Regions from separate parts of the Streptomyces sp. NPDC005866 genome, predicted to be linked through region 4. Evidence: riboswitches for the same ligand, from Rfam matches in the RefSeq annotation. Region 4 holds a riboswitch; each other region holds the start of a gene.

Region 1 (4,032 bases), on a different contig from region 4:
TCCAGGCCGAGTACGAGTCGGCGGTGTCCACGAAGTTGCCGCCCGCGGCGGTGTACGCGTCGAGGACGGCGAAGGAGGCGGCCTCGTCGGCGGTCCAGCCGAAGACGTTGCCGCCGAGGCAGAGCGGAAAGACCTCCAGGTCGGAGGCGCCGAGCTTGCGGAGGGAGCGGGAAGCGGAAGAAGCGATCATGTCTCAGTTCAACACCGGCTGCCTGCGGACCCATGCCGTCGCAATGCGAAATTCTCGTAAAAGCGGAAGACCTCCGGAGCTCCCGCGGGCGCACCGGACCGGCAGCCCTGACGTCGGGGGGTTGTCGTCAGGGCCGCCGGGGATCAGTGGGGACGGTCAGGGGGTGAGGCCCTTGCCGCGCAGCCAGGTCATCGGGTCGATGCCGGTGGCCTGGGCGCCGGGGTGGACCTCCAGGTGGAGGTGCGGGCCGGTGACGTTGCCGGTGGCGCCCACACGGCCGATGACATCACCGGTGGAGACCTTCTGGCCGGTCTTGACGCCGATCGAGGACTGGTGGCAGAACCACAACTCGGTGCCGTCGTCGAGGGTGATGATCGTGCGGTAGCCGTACGAGCCCGCCCAGCCGGCCTCCGTGACGGTGCCGCTGTGGACGGCCTTGATCAGCGTGCCGGTGGGGGCGGCGAAGTCGAGGCCGGTGTGGTAGCCGGAGGCCCACATGGAGCCGGCCTGGCCGAAGGTTCCGGTGATCGTGTACGAGACGACCGGCAGCGCGTACTGCTTGGCCAGCGCGGCGAGCCGCTCCTGCTCGGCCTTCTGCTTCTCGGCGGCCTGCGCCTTCTCCTTGGCGTCGGCGGCCTTGGCGGCCGCCGCCTTCTCCGCCTCGGCCTCCGCGTCGGAGACCGCCTTGTCGGCGGCGGCCACGGCCTTGGCGGTGGCCTTGGTGTCGATCTGGGTCTGCTGCTGCTCGGCCTGGGCGATGATCCGGTGGCGCAGCGCCTCACCCGCGTCGGAGGAGGAAGAGGACGAGCCCGCGTCGGTGGCGGTCGTCGTGGTGACGCTGCTGAGCGTGGTCTGGGTGGCCTTGTGGCCACTGTCCTCGCCGAGCAGGGTGCCGACGGAGGGCAGGTCGGGCATGGAGATGGAGACCGGCGGCTTGCCGGTGTTGGCGCTGGCCATGCCGCCCGCGCCGACGGCGGCTATGACGCCGACGCCGAGAACCGTGGAGCTGCGGGCGAGCCCGCCGCCGCGCTGCTTGGCGACCCGGTGCCGGCCGCGTACCGGGGCGAGGGACTCCTCGGTGGGGTTCCACTCCTCCCAGGGGCCCTCGTCGGAGCCGTAGCCGTCGTAGCCGTAGGCCTCGGGTTGACGCTGGCTGGGTACGAACGGGGCTGTCGGGGCAGGCCGGTTGGACGCCACGCGGGCGCACTCCTTTCCTTCCGCTGCCTACCGGGTTAGCTGACGGGTTCGGAGCGGGAAGGTCTCCTACGCGCGTATACCGGCCGTTCTACGGCGGCAGCCGTGCGATTCACCCCAAGGTGGTGGTTCCCCGGTTCCCTTGCGGGATTCGGCGCGTGCGCACGGAGCCGTCTCGGGTGACGGCTGGGACGACCGCGCTGCGTTATCGAACGTTAATAGACCCGGCTGGCAGATTCCAAGCGGTTCGTCTTGATCGTTAAGCTTTCAAAGCACGGACTTACCTGCCACGACCGGTCAAAGTCGGTCAAGTTGACCAAGCGTTCTGGTCACCTCAGGAGTCACACGCGTTTTGATGGTGACTCAGACGTTATGCGTAGCGCGCTCGTCCGGACACCGAACGTGACAACGCTCAGGGCCGGCGTACGGCGAGCAGCGCCATGTCGTCGGTCATACCGCCGCCGGTGTGCCGGCGCACCTCGGCCGCGAGCCGGGCCAGCAGCATGCCGGGGGTGGTGACGGTGCGGCCGGCCAGCCGCCGCTCGGGGTCGTAGAACCGGCCGTGCGCGTCCCGTGCCTCGGAGAGGCCGTCGGTGTACAGCAGCAGCGTGGCCCCGCTCGGGAACGCGTGCTCGACGGCCCGGTCGGGCCATGCCCCCAACTCGCCCATTCCCAGCGGCAGCGCGGCCTCCGGCACCCCTACCTGGCGCACCTGGCCGTCGGCGTGCAGCAGCAGGGGCGGCGGATGCCCGCGGTTGACGACCCGGACCGTGCCGTCGCCGCGCGGGAGTTCGGCGAGTACGGCGGTGGTGAACCCCTCGAACGCGTCCACACCGCCGCGCCGGACGCCCTCGCGGGCCAGCGCCCGCTCCAGCCGCCCCGCCACCGCCTCCAGCGTGGCCTCCTGCTCGGCGGCCTCCCGGAACGCGCCGATGACCACGGCGACGGCGGCGACCGCGCCCATGCCCTTGCCCCGGACGTCGCCGACGACCAGTCGTACGCCGTAGGGGGTGTCCTGGACGGCATACAGGTCGCCGCCGATGAAGGTGCCCTCCTGGGCCGCTTCGTAGCGGGCGGCGATCTCGAAGCCGCCGATCCGCTCGGCGGGCTCGGGCAGGACGGCCCGCTGGGCGGCCTCGGCGATCTCGCGGGCGGAGGCGAGGCGCCGATCGCCGATGCGGACGACCTGGTTGATGCCTGCGGCGAGGGCGGCGACGGTGGCCACCGTGAGGAGCTCGGTGATCGTGCTGACGTCGGGGCGGAAGGTGTAGCGGGCGTGCACCGTGTAGACGGCGAGGAAGGACGCGAGGCCGGTCAGGACGGTGGTGCGGAGCGAGGAGAGGGGCGCGGCGATCAGCGGAGCGGCGGTGAAGAAGGGGACAGCCGTGAAGCCCCTCGGGGTGAGGAGGTCGTAGACGACACCGGCGAAGATCAGCAGGGCGGGCAGGTAACGGGCCAGGGTGCGGGCGGCTACGAACCCGTCCTCCTGCCCCTTTCCAGGGCCCACGGTACCCACGGTACGACTCCCCATATGTCCCCTGTGTCCAATGTGTGTCCGTCCAGGTTTGCGGGCGTCAGCCGGGCGGGCGAGTGGTGTGGGCCGGGCGGATGAGTACGGAAGAGTGTGATGAGGAACACGTGCCGGGATATGACTCAGGGCCGGAATCCTCGATCTCGGATTCCGGCCCTGGTCTTTCAGTAGCGGGGACAGGATTTGAACCTGCGACCTCTGGGTTATGAGCCCAGCGAGCTACCGAGCTGCTCCACCCCGCGTCGTTGAAACCAGCATACGCCATCAGAAGAGTGCGAGTCACACGGGTTAAGGCGAGGTCAGGTCAGCAGGTGCGCGTTCGGGGTCTTCGCCAGGTCCTCGTACTCGCCCAGCACCAGCACCGCCACCCCCGCCTCCCGCAGCATCCCCGTCCCGTCGGCCGCCGCGACGAACGTGTCCGGCTCACGCCACGCCGTCACCACCCGCCGTGCGCCCGCCCTGAGGATCAGCTCGGCGCAGGGGTGCGGCCGGGAGGCGCGGTGGGTGCAGGGTTCCAGGCTGGTGTAGACCGTGGCCGTGGCCAGCCGGGGGTCGGCGGGCGGGAGCTTGGCCAGGGCCGCCTCCTCCGCGTGGACGACGGGGTCGCCGGCTTCCCGGGAGTGGCCGCGGGCCAGTTCCGTGCCGTCGGCCGCGACGACCACCGCGCCGACGCTGAACGCGGTCCGGGAGGGCGGGCACTCGGCCGCCAGCTCGCAGGCGAGCCGCAGCCAGTGGCGGTCCGCGGCGGACGCCGACGCACCCGTGCCGGGGGCCGTGGGCTCGTACCGCGCCAGGACGACGTCCTCGATACGGCGGCTCTCCAGGAGCCGCAGCCGCCCGGCCTGGTACCCGCCCGGGCCGAACAGGCGCGGTGCCTTCGGGTCGCCGACGAAGAGCGGGGCCAGGACCAGCTGGAGCTCGTCGGCCAGGCCCTGCTGGAGGAGCTGGGTGTGGACGGTGCCACCGCCCTCGACCATCAGGCGGTCGACCCCTCGCGCCTCGTGCAGGTCCTTCAGCAGCGCGGGCCAGTCGAGGCCGGCGCCGAGGGAGACCACGTCCGCGGCGATGCCGAGGCCGCGGACCCGCTCCGCGCCGGTCTCCGTGGTGTAGACGACCT
Region 2 (4,032 bases), on a different contig from region 4:
CCGACCGGCTCACCGCCGACCACGTCGTGGCCGCCACCGGCTACCGAGTGGACGTCGCGGCGATGGACTTCCTCGGCCCCGAGCTGCGCACCCGCGTCACGGTCAGCCGCGGCGCCCCGGAACTCGGCGCCGGATACGTCTCCTCCATGCCCGGCCTGTACTTCACCGGCCTGCCCGCGGCAGCGTCGTACGGCCCGGTGATGCGGTTCGTGTGCGGGACGCAGTTCGCCTCGCCGCGCCTGGCCAAGCACCTGGCTGCTACCCACGCATGACAACCGCCCGCCAGGCCGGGCCGGTTCGCCACCCGCCACCCGCTCGGGGGCCGGGCCGCCACCCGACCCCGAGGTCGCGCCACCACCACCCTCCCCCGGGGGCCGGGCGCCTCAACAGGTCCCGCCTCGCGTCCATTTCGGCGTCGTCGCAGTCCCCGTCGAACCAGAGTCCGAGCCGCCGGACCTCCTTGGTGCACAGCGCGCCGCCGACCGGGTCCTCGGGACAGTTGCCGAGCGTCTCGAAGCCGTCCAGGAGTCAACACGCCTAGTTCCAGCGCGCCTCGCCCGGGTCCGCCAGGTCCCTTTCGGCCTCGTACTGGCTCTCCGTGTCGCAGCCGGTCGCCACCTACGGTCTGCGATCGTCGTCATCGTCAACACGCTCAGGAACGGAACGACAGCGCCTAGGTCCCCGGCCTCGGATCCCGCGGGAACCGCTCCAGCACCCCGGTCGCCGCCGCCGGCAGATGCGCCCGGAACTCTCCTGACCGCTCCGTCACCACGGTCGCCCTCGTCCGATCGTTGCGATCAACCCACCGCCAACGTAACGCGCCCCACTGACAACGCCCCATCACGGAGAGAGCGGGCGCCGCTTGAGGCCAAAACACACAATGAGTCTCAGGGGCGTGCTGTCCGTATTCTCTGATCATGGTCCCACCCTCCCCGTACTCACTGATCGCCACCGACCTGGACGGCACGCTGCTGCGCGCCGACGACACCCTGTCGGAACGGTCACTTGCCGCACTCGCGCGGGCCGGCCGGGCAGGCGCCCGGCACCTCGTGGTGACCGGGCGCCCCGCGCCGAGAGTGCGCCCCCTCCTGGACGACCTCGGCTGCACGGGACTCGCGGTCTGCGGCCAGGGCGCGCAGGTCTACGACGCCGGCGCGGCTCGGATGCTGTGGTCGGTCACTCTGGACCGGGAGCTGGCGGAGACCGCCCTCGGCAAGATCGAGGCCGAGGTCGGGCAGGTCTACGCGGCGGTCGACCAGGACGGCGTGGACGGGCTCACGCTCATCGAGCCGGGCTATCTGATGCCCCATCCCACGCTGCCCGCGTTGCGCGTCGACCGGCGCGACGATCTGTGGTGCGCGCCCATCAGCAAGGTGCTGCTGCGCCACCACACCCTGACTGACGACGAGCTGGCGGCGACCGCCCGCTCGGTGGTGGGGTCGCTGGCGACGGTCACCATGTCGGGACCGGGGACCGTCGAGCTCCAGCCGTGCGGGGTGACCAAGGCGACCGGGCTCGCGCTGGCCGCCGGCCACCTGGGGCTGAGTCCCGAACAAGCCGTCGCCTTCGGGGACATGCCCAACGACATCCCCATGTTCGACTGGGCGTCCCACGGGGTGGCGATGGCCAACGCCCATCCCGAACTCAAGACGGTGGCCGACGAGATCACCTTGTCGAACGAGGACGACGGCATCGCCGTCGTCCTCGAAAGACTCTTCCGCTGACGGCGCCGGTCAGTACGCGCCGTGCACGTTGTCGATCGAGCCGTACCGCGCGGCGGCGTAGTTGCAGGCGGCGGTGATGTTCGCGACCGGGTCGTAGATGTCGAAGGACGTGCCGGCCACGTGGTAGGTGCTGAACGTCGGGGCGATCACCTGGAGCAGGCCCTTGGACGGGATGCCGGCGGCCGCGTTGGAGTCCCACAGGTTGATTGCCTGCGGGTTGCCGGACGACTCGCGGATCACGTTGCGGTAGATGCCGTTGTAGCTGCCCGGGATGTTCTTCTCGGCCATGATCGCGAGCGACTCGCGGATCCAGCCGTCGAGGTTGTTCGGGTACCCGGCGGTCGTCGTCGCGGCCGTCGTGGGGGTGGAGGTGGCGGCGGAGGCGGTGGTCGCCCCGATGAGCGGGAGGGCGAGAACGGCGGCGCCGGTGCCGGCGACGGCGAGCGTGCGGGCGATGCGGTTACGGCGGGGACGGCGGTGCTGAGCGGCAGCAGGCATGGCAAAGTTCCTCTCCGTCGCCTACGAGGTGAGCTGTCGGGTTCGGGCCCGGGGAGTGCCCGGCCGCGCCGCCCGAAGGCGAGGCGACTTCACCCCTAGCCGTTCCGGTACGACGTCCGTCACTGACGTCGGTCGCCCGGTCCGGCGACTTACCTGGTTCCCCCGCTCCTGCCGTGCGAATGGACTTGTCGATGGGTCAAGACGGGCGGCGGCAGGATTCGGCGTCCGCCCGGCGAGCGGGAACGTATGCGAGAGCACATGTCCGGAACAAGTGCCGGATTCACACAACGCACCGATTGACCTTGATCTGAGTCGTATGGGGCGCTTGATCCTTTGCGGCTGCCAAGCCTCAACTCGCCCACAGGAAACGGAAAGGGAGCCGCACTTGCCGTCATTGCGGCAGCCCTGCCCACGTGACCTACTTCACGGAACGGCAATTACGGCAAATAGGACATGAGGGGATTTGTGAAATCCGTCTTTCCGGGCATCAGTGGAAAAGCGTATCGTCGTCATTCGTGCGGATTGCCCCGATTGGGATGGGTGAAGCGGTGCGCACCACGGGCGATTTCGAAGATTGCCCGAATTGTCTTGTTCGGCGAAATTCCGGCTTGATGAGGGCGAACCGATGGGCTCGACCGGCAGTGGGCGGCCGGCCGCGGGTTCTGCTCATCCGGTTCATCTGGTCGTGTACGTCTCCGGCGCCCCCCGTGAACTCCGTACGGTCCGGGTATGCGCGCGTGCCGCTGATCGAGCGCGGCCGGGAGGCTGACGCCCGACGGCTCCGCCCGCTTGGGTGCCTCGAACCGCTCGGGTGCCTCCAAGGCGATCGGCTGGCCCAAGGTCCCGGAGCGCGCCGGAAGTTCGAGTGTGCTCTGCCGGTCGGCGTACGTGATTCCGGTCACCTTGGGGGAGGGGTCGGCGGGCTCGCCGAACAGGCGGCGGGCGGGGTGGCTGTCCGCGCGCTCATGTCCATCGCGAGGGCGGAACCTCCGCCGCACAACGCGTCGTTGTCATAGCGGCCGTCCGTGGAGCGGGCCACGGCGACCGCCTTGAGCGGCTCGGGCGCGAGGGCCGTCATTCGGAGGGAGATGCAGCCGCCCCAGGAGGTGCCGACCATGCCGACGTTCCCGTTGCGCCGGAGCCGCGCCGTCGGCCGCTCGACGGTCGCGGGCCTGTCCGCCGGCCGGGGACGTGACCGTGGCCCGTGGAGCAGTGGGTGGCGCCGGTGGCCTCGTGGGGTTGTCCGGTCGGTGAGCGGGTGGGGCGGCGTCTGGCCGGTGAGCCGATGGGGGAGGTGTTCGAGCGGCGCGCGTGGGCGGGCTCGGCCGTTCTTGGGTGCCTCGCGCGCGTGGGCGGGCTCATCCGTCCTCGGGTGCCACGCGCGCGTGGGGGGCGACGTCCGGACGGCGAAGGGATGCGGAGGTCCTCGTGTGTGGTCTCGTAGGGCATGGATGTACGGGTACGGTCGGCGCGATGTGCCCCCGTCGGCTTTGGCGGGCGGCGGACGGGGTACCTCCGGGCAGGTGACGTCAGCCGGGGAAGAGGTGACCGTTCGTGGTCGGCGGTCTGCCGGACGGTCCGGTGTCGGACCCGGTGACGGCGCTGGTCCGGGCCGCGGTTCACCCTCCGGTCCAGGACACGGCTTACGCCTCGGTTCGGGACAACTGTCGGTACTTCCTGTTAAGTCAGTGGATGTCAGGTCGTATCGGCTGATCAAAAACATACCGGTCGTGATCCGATAGTGCCCGGGGTGTAACGGTGGGCGCTATCGGTGATCGAAACCTGACCGGATACGCTGACTTGAGTGATG
Region 3 (4,032 bases), on a different contig from region 4:
CGCCCGCACCAGCGACCGCGCGGGCCTCGGCGACTGGGCCCCCAACCCGGACCGCTTCCCGAAGGGCCTCAAGCCCCTCGCCGATCATGTGCACGCCCTCGGCATGCAGTTCGGTATCTGGGTCGAGCCCGAGATGGTCAACGCGGACAGCGACCTGTACCGCGCGCACCCCGACTGGGTCCAGTACCAGCAGGGACGGAAGCGGACGGAACTGCGCAATCAGCTCGTGCTCAACCTCGCCCGCGAGGACGTCCAGGAGTACCTCTGGGAGCGGCTCGACACCCTGCTGTCCAGCGCCCCGATCGACTACGTCAAGTGGGACTTCAACCGCTGTTTCACCGACGCGGGCTGGCCCGGCGAGCCGTACCCGCAGCGCCTGTGGGTCGACCACGTCCGCGCGCTGTACGCCTTGCTCGACCGGATCCGGGCGGCCCACCCGAACGTCGCCATCGAGTCCTGCTCCGGCGGCGGCGGCCGGATCGACCTCGGCATCATGAGCCGTACCGACGAGGTGTGGACGTCCGACAACACCGATCCGCTGGACCGGCTCGCCATCCAGCACGGCTTCAGCCAGATCCACCCGGCCCGGGTGATGTCCGCCTGGGTCACCGACAGCCCGAACCACCAGCTCAACGGCCGGGTCAGCTCGCTGCGTTTCCGTTTCGTCAGCTCCATGGCCGGGGCGCTCGGCGTCGGCGGCGACCTCTCGCGGTGGACCGACGAGGAGCTCGCCGAGGCCGGCCGCTGGGTGGAGCTCTACAAGGACATCCGCCCCCTGGTGCAGCGCGGCGACCAGTTCCGGCTGCGGCCGCCGACCGGCGGGCTCAGCGCGGTGCAGTACACACTCGGCGACGAGACCGTGGTCCTCGCCTGGCTCCAGGCGCAGAGCTACGGTGAGCCGATGCCGGCGCTGCGGTTGCGGGGTCTCGATCCGGCAGCGTCCTACGAATGCCGTGAAACGGGCGAAGTGCACCGAGGCGCCGTTCTGTTGCACCACGGGCTGCGCACAGAGCTGCGCGGCGACCTGGATGCGACGGTCCTCCGGCTGCGCCGCATCTGAGCCTTCTGTCTGAATTGGCGCCTTCATTGCAACTCGCTCTGGAATGGGAGGGCGTGGCGTGACGTGCGTGAGGAGCGTCATATTCGTGACCGTCCGTCGCGCGTCATGTCCACGTAATTCCGGTGCTTTTCAAGGAGATTGGAAAAGCGGGAAGGCTGGAATTCACGGAGGGTGACCGGGAATTCCCGTGACGGATCAAGCGGAACTCGGACAGAGGGAACCAGGCGCTTGTCCGCGCGCGTCTTGCTCGCTTACGTTCGCCCCGCATCCGGACGGAACGCCGAATCCTGCCGCCGCCCGGAGTCCCCACACACACTCACCCGTGCACGGCAGGAGCGGGGGACCCACCAGGTATGACCGCCTGTTCCGGTTCCCGGGACGGCTAGGGGTGTAGCCACGCGCCCACGCGTGGCCGGGCAACTCCAGCCCAAACCCGACAGCTCACCTCGCAGGCGCCGGAGAGGAATGCGTCATGCCCGCGAAGGGTAAGCACCGCCGCCCCAAGAGCCGGCGTTTCACCCGCTCGATCGCCGTCGCCGGAACCGGTGGCGCGGCGCTGGCTCTGCCGCTCATGGGGGCCACCGGCGCCCACGCGGCCACTTCGCAGTCCGTTTCCGGAAAGGCCACGCAGTCGCTCCCGGGCGTCGAGAAGACGGCTGTGCGGAAGGCCGCCGCTCAGAAGTCAGCCGCTCAGAAGTCCGCCACCGGGGATTCCACCCACCGCACCTACACGGTGGTGCCCGGTGACTGTCTCTCGAAGATCGCCCGCGAGCAGAACGTCAACGGCGGCTGGCACCGGCTCTACGCCGACAACCGGCAGGCCGTCGGCGACAACCCCTCGCTGATCCACCCCGGTCTCAAGCTCACGCTCGGCGGCCGCCACGCCGCGACGTCGGACACCCCGAGCTCGGACTCCCGGTCCGAGGCGCGGTCCGACTCGCAGTCGTCCGCCTCCACTTCGTCGTCGTCCTCGAACACGGCCCCCTCCTCACACGCGTCGACGACGACCGCCTCCGGTTCCACCCTCCCGGTCACCGGTGGCACCGTCGGCACCGGCTACCACGTGGCCGGCAGCATGTGGTCCAGCGGCTACCACACCGGCGTCGACTTCGTCGTCCCGACCGGCACCCCGCTCAAGGCCGTCGGCGCGGGCACGGTCGTCACGGCGGGCTGGGGCGGTGCCTACGGCAACCAGGTCGTCATCAGGCTCGCCGACGGCTACTACGCGCAGTACGGTCACCTCTCCGCGCTCTCCGTCTCGGTCGGCCAGACCGTGACCGCGGGCCAGCAGATCGGCCTCTCCGGTGCCACCGGCAACGTGACCGGCCCGCACCTCCACTTCGAGATCCGGACCTCCCCCGACTACGGCTCGGACGTCGACCCGGTCGCCTACCTCCGCACGAAGGGCCTCGCCGTCGCCTGACCCGGCGTCCCCGCTGATCCGACACGCACGCCTGATCTGACACGCACTCCGAAGGCCGGACCCCCGATCCCCGGGTCCGGCCTTCGGCGCGTTGCTTTCTCAGGTTCGGCGAAACTTCCGAGCCTGACGATCATCACGTCAACGCCCCTGATCAGAGCCTTATTCCACGCTTGGTGAAGTATTTAGAAGTGTCTTATCTCACCGATCGTCAACCCCTTATTACGGTCGCGTAGGTCACAGTCAACGGTGAATCATGGCCCGACGTGGCAGACGATTCGAAGAGTGACAACGCATCAGTGATCGGGTCGTACGTGGCGGTGGGGGACAGCTTCACCGAGGGCGTCGGCGACCCCGGCCCCGACGGGGCGTTCGTCGGCTGGGCCGACCGGTTCGCGGTACTCCTGTCCGACCGGCGGCCCGAGGGCGACTTCGAGTACACCAACCTCGCCGTGCGCGGGAAACTGCTCGACCAGATCGTGGCGGACCAGGTGCCGCAGGCCGTGGAACTCGCCCCGGACCTGGTCTCCTTCTGTGCGGGCGGCAACGACATCATCCGCCCAGGCACCGACCCCGACGAGGTGGCCGAGCGGTTCGAACGGGCCGTGGCCCAACTGACCGAGGCCGTCGGCAGGGTACTGGTGACCACCGGATTCGACACCCGGGGCGTGCCCGTCCTCAGGCATCTGCGCGGCAAGATCGCCACCTACAACGGGCATGTCCGGGCCGTCGCCGACCGGTACGGCTGCCCGGTCCTCGACCTGTGGTCCCTGAAGACCGTGCAGGACCGGCGGGCCTGGGACGGCGACCGGCTGCACCTGTCTCCCGAGGGGCACACCCGCGTGGCGCTGCGCGCCGGGCAGGTGCTCGGTGTCGAGGTGCCGGCCGACCCGGACCAGCCGTGGCCGCCGCTGCCGCCCCGCGGCACCCTGGAGGTCCGCCGCGACGACGTGCACTGGGCCCGTGAGTACCTGGTCCCGTGGATCGGGCGGCGGCTGCGCGGCGAGTCGTCGGGTGACCATGCGACGGCCAAGGGGGCGCTCTCCCCGGACGACATAAAGATGCGGATCGCTTCCGTGGCCTGAGGCCGCAAGAGCGTGTAAGGGGCGGCATCCTGGTGGCCCGCCCCTTACTGCTCCACGGGCAGTCCCACTTCACGCGCCAGCGCCTCGTCGACCCACTCCTGCGCCCGGGAGCGTGCTAGGGCGCCCGGGTACGAGGTGAGCTGGACGGCGAGCCCGTCGAGCAGGGCGGTCAGCCGCAGCGCCGCGGCCGTGGGGTCGGGGCACCGGAACTCGCCGGCGGCCACCCCTTCGGCGATGACCTCGGTGATCGCCGCTTTCCACTGCTGGTCCAGCTCCTTGGTGACCTCCCGCAGAGCGGGTTCGCGCAGCGCCACCGCCCAGCCCTCGATCCACAGCCGCCAGCCCTTGGCCTGCCCGGTCGGCGCGTACCAGCGCACCGCCGCCCGCAGCCGGCGAGACGCCGACGTACGGCGGCCCAGCAGCTTGCTCAGATGCGCCAGGTCGTCCTCGGCGGCGTAGGCGAAGGC
Region 4 (4,032 bases):
AGCTCGCGCTGCTGATCGTGATCCTCGGACTCGTCTATGTGAAACGGGACGACGAGAAGGTGGAGAAGGGGGTCTTCGGCCTGGTGGGCCTGCTGACCGTGGTGAACATCTTCATCGCCGTGCTGTGGACGTGACCCTCAGGAAGTCCTCCTGAGGGCGGCGCGGGTGGCCGCCACCGCGCCGGCGGCCGCCACCAGCCAGGCCGCCACCGCGACCCACACCAGCACCCGCCCCGGCCACTTCAGCCACGGGATGCCGACCGCGGCCGCGACCGACAGCGTCGCCGCGGCCGTCATCCCCATCGGGAACACCGCCGCCCAGCGGCGCATGTCGTAACGCGGCCGGGGCCGTGCCACCTCGGCGGCCAGCAGGACGGCGTACCAGGCAAGGGCCAGGGTGAGCAGCGCCACCGTCATCGTGCGCAGGACGCCCCGGTCGTCGTTGTTCCACAGGTACAGCCGCGCGCTGTCGGCGGCCAGCAGCTGCGCCCCGGCCAGCGCGGAGATCGCGAGCGCGCCGCCCGCGATCCAGTGGTCGCCGGGCCCCTCGACGACCTGCCGCCACTCGAAGCAGGCCACGGCGAACCCGTACAGCACCAGCCCCAGCCAGAACAGCACCAGCGCCGTGTGCGCGAGCCACGCGGTCGTCAAGGCCGCCGCCAGCGTCGCTCCCAGCACGGCCAGCCCCTGCGTGGCGACACAGCTCAGGAACACCGCACCGGGCATGCGCCGCGTCCGGTGCCGTACGACGAGGACCAGCAACGGCGGCCACAGCACCGCCGACAGCGCCAGCAGGGCTTCGGCCAGGGGCTGCCAGCCGAGCGCCGAGAACCGCGTCCCGAGCACCGTGGTAGCCGCCACGGCGGTGAGCGCGCCCGGCGTCGCCGCCTCCGTCACCCACCGCCGACGGTCCTCCAGCAGCCGTACGGCGAACTCCGCGGCCAGCCCCGCCCAGGCCACGCAGGCCAGCACCAGCGCGACCCGGGACACGGTCTCCGCCCCCGCCAGATGCAACCCCACCGACACGATGGCGGTGGCCATCACCGCGGCCCCGGACGCTGGCGAACGCTGCGCCCACCAGGCGCGAAGGTGTGAAATACCGGACATGCTCCTGATGCTAGGGAGCCTCGCGCGCCATGCGAGCGGGGCACGCGCGCGTGCCGCACGAAATGCGCGCCGCGCGGGGCCAGGCCTCGCGCCGGCGCCCGAGCAACGCCCGGCGCCCGCGTGCAGCGCTTACGCTCGGCGCCCGCGCCCGCGTGCTCAGGCCGGTCGCACCACGCTGTGGATGATTGACTCGCCTCCGTAAAAGATCGACTCCTCGCGGACGTACGTGCCGGGCTTCGGGGCGTGGATCATCATGCCGTTGCCGATGTAGATGCCGACGTGGGTGACGTCGTCGTAGAAGAAGACCAGGTCGCCGGGCCGGGCGTCGGCGAGGGAGACAGTGGTGCCGGCGTTCACCTGGTCGTACGTGGTGCGCGGCAGGGAGACGCCCGCGGCCTTCCAGGCGGCCAGGGAGAGGCCGGAGCAGTCGTAGGAGCCGGGGCCCGTGGCGCCCCAGACGTACGGCTTGCCGATCTGCGCGCGGGCGAAGCTGATCGCCTTGGCGGCCTTCGTCGCGTAGGAGGACGAGGACGAGGAGGAGGAGCCGCTGGAGGTCGACGTAGATGACGACGACGTGTCCTGCTTCGCGGCCGCCGCCTGCTGCTTCGCGAGCTCCGCCGCCTTGCGCACCGCCTCCGCCTTCTTCTTCTTCTTCTCGATCTCCGCCAGCCGCGCCTTCTCCTGGGCCGTCAGCTGCGACAGCAGCTCCCGCGCGGAGGCCAGCTTGGTCTGGACGGTGGTCTTGGCGGTCTTGAGGCCGTCCTGTGTCTCGGTGAGCGTCTCCAGGCTCTTGGCGGCCTCCTGCCGCTTCTTCATGGTCGCGGACTGCTGTGTGACGTAGTCGTCGACCGCGTCCTTCTGACGCGAGGTCAGCCGGCTCATCAGCTGCGTCTGGTCGAAGTAGTCCTGCGGGCTGTCCGCGAGCAGGAAGGTCGCCGTGTCGGGGGCGCTGGCCCCGGTCCGGTACTGGGCCGCGGCGAACGCACCCAGTTCCTCACGCGCCTTGTTGAGCCGGTCGGTGCGCTGGGCGACGTCGTCGAGCAGGGTGTCGACGCGGTTGCGCTGCTTGCCGGTCTTCTCCTTGGCCGCGTTGTACTTCTCGGTGGCGGACTCAGCCTGCCGGTAGAGGGCGTCGACCTTCTTCTCGACCTCCTCCAGGCTGGGCTTGCCGTCCGCGGAGGGCGCGGCGTTGGCCGTCTGGGTGAGCAGGGCCACGGAGGTGAGGGCGGCGGTGGCCAGGGCGGGGGTGCGTATGCCTGCTACGTGCGTTGCGGACGGGCGCGACTTGCGGTGCGACGCCAACGGGGGCGACTCCTTCCGTGCTCCGCCTACCGAGTTAGCTGTCGGGTTCGGGCGGGTGGTTCGGAAGGGTTGCCCTACGGTCCGTCCCCCGGTGGGGGGTCGGGACCGATTCACCCCAGGGTCGGTGTGGGTCCCCGGCTCCGGATGCGCGGCGGCACCCTGGACTCGGCGGAGGCCGTGCGGCCCGGCGACGTTCGCCGGTGGGGGTCGTACGGCCCGCCCGGCACGCTAGCCAACTCGTGTGCTCCGTGTGAAGGTTGATGTTCGATATGCCCCATACATTTTCGTGACCTTAGTGTTGCGGCTCATTCGGATCGGTTGATCAAGGAGGGTATGGGATGATTTGTCCTGAGCGGTCGAGCGGTCCGCGCCCCCGGGCGGACGGGCGCGCACATGTTCACGGCGTGTGATCACCCACTGTGAGGGGATGATTCTGGTGGGTGGCCGGGGTTGAGTTTCCGGGGCGGGGGCCGGTTGTCGGTGGGGCGCCCTAGACTCGGAGAGCGATGAGCAGCCTCTTTGACGACAGCTTCCTGGCGAGCCTCCAGCCCCCGCGCGGCCACGAGGAGGAACCCCCGCCGCCGCCCGAGGACGAGCACGTACCGGAGCCGGTTCCGGACGACCTGTTCGGCGGGAAGTTCGACGTGCCCCCGGACCGTGACGCCTACTACCGCGGCGGCGCCGCCCGCCCGGCCCTGGACGCGGCCGCGCTCCTGGAGGGGCTGAACGACAACCAGCGGGCGGCCGTCGTGCACGCCGGCTCCCCGCTGCTGATCGTGGCCGGCGCCGGTTCCGGCAAGACGCGGGTGCTCACCCACCGCATCGCCTATCTGCTCGCCGCGCGCAATGTGCACCCGGGCCAGATCCTCGCGATCACCTTCACCAACAAGGCCGCGGGCGAGATGAAGGAACGCGTCGAGCACCTCGTCGGCCCGCGCGCGAACGCGATGTGGGTGATGACCTTCCACAGCGCGTGCGTGCGGATCCTCCGGAGGGAGAGCAAGAAGCTCGGCTTCACCTCCTCCTTCTCCATCTACGACGCCGCCGACTCCAAGCGCCTGATGGCCCTGGTCTGCCGCGACCTGGACCTCGACCCCAAGCGCTACCCGCCCAAGTCCTTCAGCGCCAAGATCAGCAACCTCAAGAACGAGCTGATCGACGAGGAGGACTTCGCCGCCCAGGCGAGCGACGGCTTCGAGAAGACCCTCGCTCAGGCATACGCCCTCTACCAGTCGCGGCTGCGCGAGGCGAACGCCCTCGACTTCGACGACCTGATCATGACGACGGTCAACCTGCTGCGTGCCTTCCCGGACGTCGCCGAGCACTACCGCCGCCGCTTCCGGCACGTCCTGGTCGACGAGTACCAGGACACCAACCACGCCCAGTACGCGCTCGTGCGTGAGCTGGTCGGTAGCGGCGCGCGCGCCGACGAGGCCGACGCACCGCCGAGCGAGCAGGACCTCCAGCCCGCCGAACTGTGCGTGGTGGGTGATGCCGACCAGTCGATCTACGCCTTCCGGGGCGCGACGATCCGCAACATCCTCCAGTTCGAGGAGGACTACCCGAACGCGACGACGATCCTCCTGGAGCAGAACTACCGCTCCACGCAGACGATCCTCTCCGC

What was found. A riboswitch is a leader RNA that binds a small molecule or an ion and turns the genes downstream of it on or off. The one in region 4 is predicted to bind cyclic di-AMP.
Region 1: another riboswitch for cyclic di-AMP. It lies ahead of ABZ396_RS29110 (M23 family metallopeptidase); the one in region 4 lies ahead of ABZ396_RS22840 (NlpC/P60 family protein).
Region 2: another riboswitch for cyclic di-AMP. It lies ahead of ABZ396_RS19845 (transglycosylase SLT domain-containing protein); the one in region 4 lies ahead of ABZ396_RS22840 (NlpC/P60 family protein).
Region 3: another riboswitch for cyclic di-AMP. It lies ahead of ABZ396_RS29220 (LysM peptidoglycan-binding domain-containing M23 family metallopeptidase); the one in region 4 lies ahead of ABZ396_RS22840 (NlpC/P60 family protein).

Annotation. Positions count from the first base shown of each region.
Region 1 is NZ_JBEXWP010000022.1:134,416-138,447, reverse strand. It holds gene ABZ396_RS29115 (aldo/keto reductase) at 1-190, opposite strand, end outside; gene ABZ396_RS29110 (M23 family metallopeptidase) at 347-1,387, opposite strand; cyclic di-AMP (ydaO/yuaA leader) riboswitch at 1,395-1,551, opposite strand; gene ABZ396_RS29105 (PP2C family protein-serine/threonine phosphatase) at 1,797-2,891, opposite strand; tRNA gene ABZ396_RS29100 (tRNA-Met) at 3,084-3,157, opposite strand; gene ABZ396_RS29095 (dihydrofolate reductase family protein) at 3,215-4,032, opposite strand, start outside.
Region 2 is NZ_JBEXWP010000012.1:161,720-165,751, forward strand. It holds gene ABZ396_RS19835 (FAD-dependent oxidoreductase) at 1-272, shown strand, start outside; gene ABZ396_RS19840 (HAD family hydrolase) at 918-1,724, shown strand; gene ABZ396_RS19845 (transglycosylase SLT domain-containing protein) at 1,734-2,222, opposite strand; cyclic di-AMP (ydaO/yuaA leader) riboswitch at 2,226-2,423, opposite strand; gene ABZ396_RS19850 (CocE/NonD family hydrolase) at 3,121-3,945, opposite strand.
Region 3 is NZ_JBEXWP010000023.1:6,035-10,066, reverse strand. It holds gene ABZ396_RS29225 (alpha-galactosidase) at 1-1,060, shown strand, start outside; cyclic di-AMP (ydaO/yuaA leader) riboswitch at 1,368-1,528, shown strand; gene ABZ396_RS29220 (LysM peptidoglycan-binding domain-containing M23 family metallopeptidase) at 1,533-2,483, shown strand; gene ABZ396_RS29215 (SGNH/GDSL hydrolase family protein) at 2,780-3,565, shown strand; gene ABZ396_RS29210 (TetR family transcriptional regulator C-terminal domain-containing protein) at 3,610-4,032, opposite strand, start outside.
Region 4 is NZ_JBEXWP010000015.1:109,683-113,714, reverse strand. It holds gene ABZ396_RS22850 (hypothetical protein) at 1-134, shown strand, start outside; gene ABZ396_RS22845 (tellurite resistance/C4-dicarboxylate transporter family protein) at 138-1,106, opposite strand; gene ABZ396_RS22840 (NlpC/P60 family protein) at 1,263-2,408, opposite strand; cyclic di-AMP (ydaO/yuaA leader) riboswitch at 2,417-2,589, opposite strand; gene pcrA (DNA helicase PcrA) at 2,915-4,032, shown strand, end outside.